Regions from separate parts of the Paenibacillus sp. JNUCC32 genome, predicted to be linked through region 1. Evidence: predicted binding sites of a transcription regulator. Region 1 holds the regulator's gene; the other holds the start of a gene.
The links. Region 1 encodes CtsR, which represses protease genes until heat stress. Its sites were predicted from a motif close to ATGGTCAATAAAGGTCAAACA; they were not measured.
Positions count from the first base shown of each region.

Region 2: a site for CtsR is predicted at 1,428-1,448, ahead of clpP (ATP-dependent Clp endopeptidase proteolytic subunit ClpP). Genes of this name have one in related genera too.

Region 1 covers NZ_CP062260.1:6,334,756-6,338,168, forward strand. The annotation lists gene JNUCC32_RS27895 (sugar kinase) at 1-297, shown strand, start outside; gene JNUCC32_RS27900 (GntR family transcriptional regulator) at 306-1,022, shown strand; gene JNUCC32_RS27905 (CtsR family transcriptional regulator) at 1,370-1,831, shown strand; gene JNUCC32_RS27910 (protein-arginine kinase activator protein McsA) at 1,856-2,380, shown strand; gene JNUCC32_RS27915 (protein-arginine kinase McsB) at 2,419-3,413, shown strand, end outside.
Region 2 covers NZ_CP062260.1:5,471,344-5,474,756, reverse strand. The annotation lists gene JNUCC32_RS24090 (PdaC/SigV domain-containing protein) at 1-271, shown strand, start outside; gene clpP (ATP-dependent Clp endopeptidase proteolytic subunit ClpP) at 756-1,352, opposite strand; tRNA gene JNUCC32_RS24080 (tRNA-Arg) at 1,515-1,589, opposite strand; gene JNUCC32_RS24075 (sugar-binding transcriptional regulator) at 1,847-2,890, shown strand; gene gap (type I glyceraldehyde-3-phosphate dehydrogenase) at 2,991-3,413, shown strand, end outside.

The DNA.
Region 1 (3,413 bases):
CACCGCAAGATCAACGGGGACAATACCCATTCCCTGCAAGGCTATCTTTACACGGATGGAGCGTTTCATTTTTCCCAAACGTTGACGTTCTCCGTCCATGACCGCATCGGGGCGGGCGATGCCTATGCCAGCGGTGTGATTCATGGGATCTCGGAGGGATATGAGCCGGGCCGGACGGTTGATTTTGCCGCAGCGGCGGCGATGCTTGCCCATACCGTAACGGGAGATACGCCGACGGCAAACGAACGCGAAGTGCTTCAGGCGATGAGTCATCATATGTCTGACGTGGAGAGGTAGGAGGAAGCATGTCGATCACGCGGAAGAACGGTCCATTATACTTGCAAATCAAGAAGATCATTAAAGATCGGATTCTGCATGGGGTATATCCACTTGGTTCCCATATTCCTTCCGAGCCGCAGCTGGAACAGGAATTTAACGTCAGCAAAATGACGGTTCGCAATGCGATCCAGGAATTGTACCAGGAAGGGTATGTAGAGAAGCGGAGCGGTGTGGGAACGATCGTGACCCGGAACACGTCCTTTTCCAAGCTGTCCAAGGGGAAGCTGTTTACCGAGATTTTGGTTGAAGAGGGCCACCAGATCCGGAAGCGCCATCTGAAGACGGAATGGGTGCACAATGAACCGGATAGCGAATTGTTCCTGAAATTCGGTGAGCGGTGCCTGCTGATCGAGCGGCTGTATTTGCTGGACGGGAGCCCGTTTATCTACTACACCCATTACGTATCGTCCCTAGTGGACATGGGGGAGGAGTTCGATTCAAGCGAACTGCCGTCCTTGTATGAACGTATCGAGGAGAGTCAAATCACGCTGGAGAATTTCCGGGACCGTTTCCTGGCGACCGTGGCTAATGAGGAGATTGCCTCACTGCTGGGCGTAAGTGCCGGGACCCCGTTACTGAAGCGGTTGAGATCCTCCTACGACCAGACGGGCAGCATCATTGAATACAGCATCGGGTATTACAATACGGAGTTACAGCATTATTTGATCAGTTATGATGCTTAAGATACAGAAAACGACAGGAAGAAGTGGCCAAGAGACCGGTTTTAATCCGGAACGTTGGCTGCTTCTTTTTTTATTCCTTCGGTTGAATTGTTCTTCGGAAAAGGGCTATAAGCGATCGAAGAAGTGGGTACAATAAGAATACAGGCATAGCGCGAATCATTTGAGAAGTACCCTCTTGGCAAAATGAAAAAATGTGCTATAATGAGATCAAAGTCAAAGAAAGTCAAAGTCAACGAGAGGGTTCGCTGATTTTGATTATGGTTAATCAACGTATAAGCAAGGCTCTGTGCGGACGTGTAAGATCACTATCCGTCTTAACGTTTCAAACAGTGGAGGATGAACAGACCATGCGTAATATCTCTGATATTATCGAACAATACCTGAAGAGCATTTTGCAGGAAAGTCCGGAAGGAACCGTCGAAATTCAAAGGAACGATTTGGCGGAGCAATTTTCTTGCGTTCCTTCCCAGATCAATTACGTGATCAGCACTCGGTTCACGCTGGAGAAGGGCTTTCTTGTCGAGAGCAAGCGCGGCGGGGGCGGATACATACGCATTCAGCGTATCGAGCTTCCCCAGCATACTGCACTCCAGCAGCACCTTCATCATACCATCGGCAGCATGATTGACCAGACGGTAGCGGAAGGCTTGATCTACCAGCTGGAGGAATCCCGGTTTTTGACGAAGCGGGAGGCCAGCCTGATGCGGGCCGCCGTTTCAAGGGAATGCCTGAATGTGAAGCTTCCCTATCGGGATGAGCTGCGCGCAAGGATTATGAAGGCGATGCTGATTTCTTTATTAGGTAAGTGAGTCTGTGTAAGGAGGCATCGGAGTATGTTATGCCAAGAATGCGGTAAACGGCCGGCGACACTTCATTTCACCAAAATTGTGAACGGGGAGAAAACGGAGTTTCATTTTTGTGAAACTTGTGCCCGCGAAAAAGGGGAATTGATCCCCGGTACGTCGAATGGTTTTTCTATACACAGTTTGCTGTCAGGCCTGCTGGATCTGGATCCTTCAGGCAAGGGCCAGACCCCCGGTGCGAAAACGGCCCAGACGCTGCAATGCGAGGAATGCGGCATGACGTATTCCCAGTTCAGCAAGCTTGGCCGGTTCGGCTGCAGCTCGTGTTATAAATATTTCTCGGATCGATTGGATCCGTTGTTCAAGCGAGTCCATGGGGGAACTTCTCATGTGGGCAAAGTGCCGAAGCGTACCGGCGGCCGGATTCAGATCAAACGCCGGATCGATGAGCTTAAAAAGGAGCTTCAAATGAGGATCCTGCAGGAGGAATTTGAAGCGGCTGCCGAGATCCGGGACCAAATCCGCGAGCTGGAGCGTAACATTGCTCAGGGATAAGATCGTTACATTTTGCACTTTAGTAGGAGGAATGCGTGATGTCTAATCTCCGGTTTACCGATTCGGCGCTGAGCGAGTGGATGCGCGGAAACGGTCAGGATTCCGACATTGTCATCAGCACCCGCGTGAGGGTGGCGCGCAACCTGCAGCATCTTCCTTTCCCGCTGCTCGCAACGGATCAGCAGTCGGGAGAAGTGCTAGAGCGCCTGACCTATGTGTTAAAGGATAAGGAGGATTTGCAGGATTTCGGGCATTTGCATGTAATTAAATTAAGTGAGATTGATGAGCTGGATAAGAAGGTTCTCGTCGAGAAGCATCTGATCAGTCCCAATCTGGCAAATGAATCCCGAAATGGTGCCGTCATCCTTACCGAAGATGAATCCGTCAGCATTATGATCAATGAAGAGGATCACTTGCGCATACAGTGTCTGTATCCCGGATTTCAGGTTCGGGAGGCATGGAGCCGCGCGACGGCGCTGGATGATATCTTCGAATCCGAGATCGATTATGCTTTTGATGACAAACGGGGTTACCTAACGAGCTGTCCGACCAATGTCGGCACCGGCCTTCGCGCTTCGGTCATGATGCATCTGCCCGCGCTCGTCATGACGCAGCAGATCAATCGGATTCTCTCGGCCGTATCGCAGGTAGGCTTGACCGTTAGAGGAATATACGGCGAGGGCAGCGAAGCTTTAGGCAACCTGTTTCAAATCTCGAATCAGATTACGCTCGGGCAAACCGAGTCGGAGATCATCGAGAATCTTCACAGCGTGGCCCTGCAGATCATCGAGCACGAGAAGAATGCCAGGGCGCGGCTCCTTAGTGAATCCAAGCTCCGTATTACGGACCGGGTCATGCGTTCATACGGCATCCTGTCCTATGCAGCGGTCATGGATTCCAAGGAAGCGGCTCAGCGCTTGTCCGATGTTCGGTTAGGCGTGGATCTCGGCCTGCTGGAAGGCCCTGAAATTCCGGTCATGAACGAGCTGAACGTGAAGACGCAGCCCGGATTTCTCCAGAAGACCTATGGAGA
Region 2 (3,413 bases), 860 kb from region 1:
AAGCTTCACGTTCTCCTTGAAGGACGGCAAGCAAATGAAGCTGGGCGATTTCATCAACATGCAGGGCAAGAACAAGCAGAAGCTGAACAACCTTGTGCTGAGCAAGATGAAGAAAGAGGGAGGTTACCTCGGCGGTTTTGAGGGAGTGCCTGCCGATGCCGACTTCTATGTGAAGGATAACGCGGCGGTGCTGTACTTCCAGCTTTATGAATACACCGCCTATGCCTATGGATTTCCTGAGTTTGAGCTGAAGCTGAAAGAGTGGAAGTAAGAGTATATCATAGGCGGTTTGTGTAAACTGTAATCACTAAATTTCATACTATAGCTTGTTTAGATACATGATGCTGTCCTGATGTAACACTGTGCTGAAACCCGTTGCGATAAATCCCCTGATCAATTGAGCGTGGAGCATATACTCCTGCGCCCTATGATCAAGGGGATTTTTTGTGTATCTCACCATAGGCGTACCCTTTTTCCCCTCCCCTCAAGTTAAGACAGGCCTTTTAGGAGGGGGATGGCCTTACCGTCTTTATGTTTTATTGAAAAAATCGTACCGAAGTGAGAGTATCCTTGGAGGAGCAACGCGTTCGCCTTTGGAATCGGGAAACCTCCTTATTTAATCATTCATGTTTCCCGATTTCAACAGCGACCGAAGGGGATACTCTCACTATTTAGTATTCGAAGTTTTCGATGAATCCAGAGGATAAGAAAAGGCAGGCACCGGATAACGGCGCCTGCCCTTTACTTCATTTCTTTTATAAACCTTGCGGCGGTGTGTTTTCCAGTACTTGATCGATCAGGCCATACTCTTTGGCTTCGTCAGCCGTCATGAAGTAGTCGCGATCCGTGTCCTTCTCGATGCGCTCCAGCGGTTGGCCGGTGCGTTCGGACAGGATGCGGTTCAGCTTGTCGCGCATTTTGAGAATGCGGCGGGCACGGATTTCAATATCCGTGGCTTGACCCTGTGCGCCGCCGAGCGGCTGGTGAATCATGATCTCGCTGTTAGGGAGACCGTAGCGTTTGCCTTTGGCGCCTGCGTTAAGCAGGAATGCGCCCATGGAAGCAGCCATGCCGACACAGATCGTCGAGACGTCCGGCTTGATGAACTGCATCGTATCGAATATCGCCATACCTGCGGTAATGGAACCGCCAGGGCTGTTGATGTAAAGATGAATATCCTTCTCGGGATCCTCAGCCGACAAGAACAGCATTTGGGCAATGATGGAATTGGCGACCACGTCATTTACGTCGGAGCCGAGGAAGATAATGCGGTCTTTCAGCAATCTGGAATAGATGTCGTACGCCCGCTCACCGCGGTTGCTTTGTTCAACGACCATAGGTATAAAACTCACGTGGAAAACCTCCTCTTAAGTACCTCATATAAATACTGTTACCGTATTACCCACATGATAAACAATTTAAATCAAAAAGTCAAAGAAAGTCAAACTATTGAGTAAAAAAAAGAGCCGTTATGGGCACTTTAGGGTAATCAGTATAGAGAATAAATGTTATAATGGCGCGCCCGCGAGGAATCGAACCTCGATCTCAGGCTCCGGAGGCCTACGTCATATCCATTGGACCACGGGCGCACAAAAATCAGCAACGAAGTTGATTATACCGCATCTATTTCAAAAATACAATAGCGGACAAAACTTTGTTCCTATTATATAGACGAGCCGGTAGTTGGCCATAATGTATAAGAATGCCTGGGGTAGAGAAATATACTTTCGGACACTTGCAACCGGCATGATTATTGGTTAGAATAAGGGTGGGACTTAAAAAGTTTAACTGGGACATTTTACGACCAGGTAGGAGAGCCGAGACGAAGTTTGCAGGAGTGGAATGCATGCGTAACCTATTAGAAATACAAGAGCAACTTCTGCCGGATCTGATGGACACTCTTAAACGAAGGTATACCATCCTTCATCAGATCAAGTTGTCCGGAATTGTTGGCCGAAGAACACTGGCTTCATCGTTATCGATGACCGAGCGTGTTCTCAGAGCAGAGACTGATCTTCTGAAAGCGCAAGGGCTGATCGAGATTGAAACGCTCGGCATGCGGATCAGCGGCTCAGGGATATGCTTGCTGGAGGAGTTGGAACCGGTCATGAATGAGTTGTTCGGACTGGTTGAACTGGAAGAGAAGATTCGTCAGGCTTACGGGCTTCGTAAAGTGGTCATTATTCCCGGTGACAGCGAGTCATCTCCGGAAGTCAAACGTGAGCTTGGCCGGGCCGGAGCAAGAACGCTGCTTAACTTTGTCCAGGATGGAGATACGATTGCCGTAACAGGCGGCTCCACGCTCGCCGAAGTGGCAGAGCAGATGTCCTCTTTGCCTGGCGGCGAACCGTTGACAAGCACTTGGTTTGTGCCGGCGCGTGGCGGCCTCGGGGAGAGCATGGAGATTCAAGCGAACACCATCGCTTCCAAAATGGCTAAGCGCGTTGGGGCTGAGTACCGATTGCTTCATGTTCCGGATCTGCTCAGCGAGGATGCTTATCAATCGTTGGTTCAGGATCAGCACATCCAGGAGATCGTGGATGTGATCAGGCGCAGCCGCGTCATTATTCACGGCATCGGGGATGCCATGGAGATGGCCAGACGGCGGAAGCTGGATGAAGGCTCTATCCGGAACTTACAGGCAGATGGCGCGATCGCGGAATCCTTCGGCTATTATTTCAGTGAAGATGGCGAAGTTGTCCACAAAATGCTTACCCTTGGACTCCGGCTTGAGGATATTATGCGGACGGAGACCATCATCGGCATTGCTGGAGGGCAAGGCAAGGGCAAAGCGATTCACGCGGTGCTGAAATTCGGACACGAGGACATTCTCGTTACGGATGAAGCCGCAGCATTGGAAGTCGAGAAGGAAATTGACGCCGGCATCTGAGTCCGCGGGCGTACAACAGATTTTTCATTTTTTGTTGTCTTGATTGGCTTAACGGCCAATCTTGAATATATAAATTTTACAAATATGGAGGGAACTACTCATGGTTAAAGTAGGTATTAACGGTTTTGGACGTATTGGACGTAACGTATTCCGCGCTGCGCTGAACAACAGCGAAGTTGAAATCGTGGCAATCAACGATTTGACGGACGTAAAAACGCTGGCACACCTTTTGAAATATGACACCACTCACGGCAGACTGAATGCAACTGTTGAAGCTAAAGAAGGCGCACTCGTTGTAAACGGCCGCGAAGTGAAAGTATTCGCTGAGCGTAACCCTGAAGCATTGCCTTGGGCTGAGTACGGCGTTGAAATCGTTGTAGAATCCACTGGTATTTTCACAGCGAAAGACAAAGCTTCCGCTCACTTGAAAGGCGGCGCTAAGAAAGTTATCATCTCCGCTCCAGCTACTGACGAAGATATCACCATCGTTATGGGCGTTAACGAAGACAAATACGATGCAGCT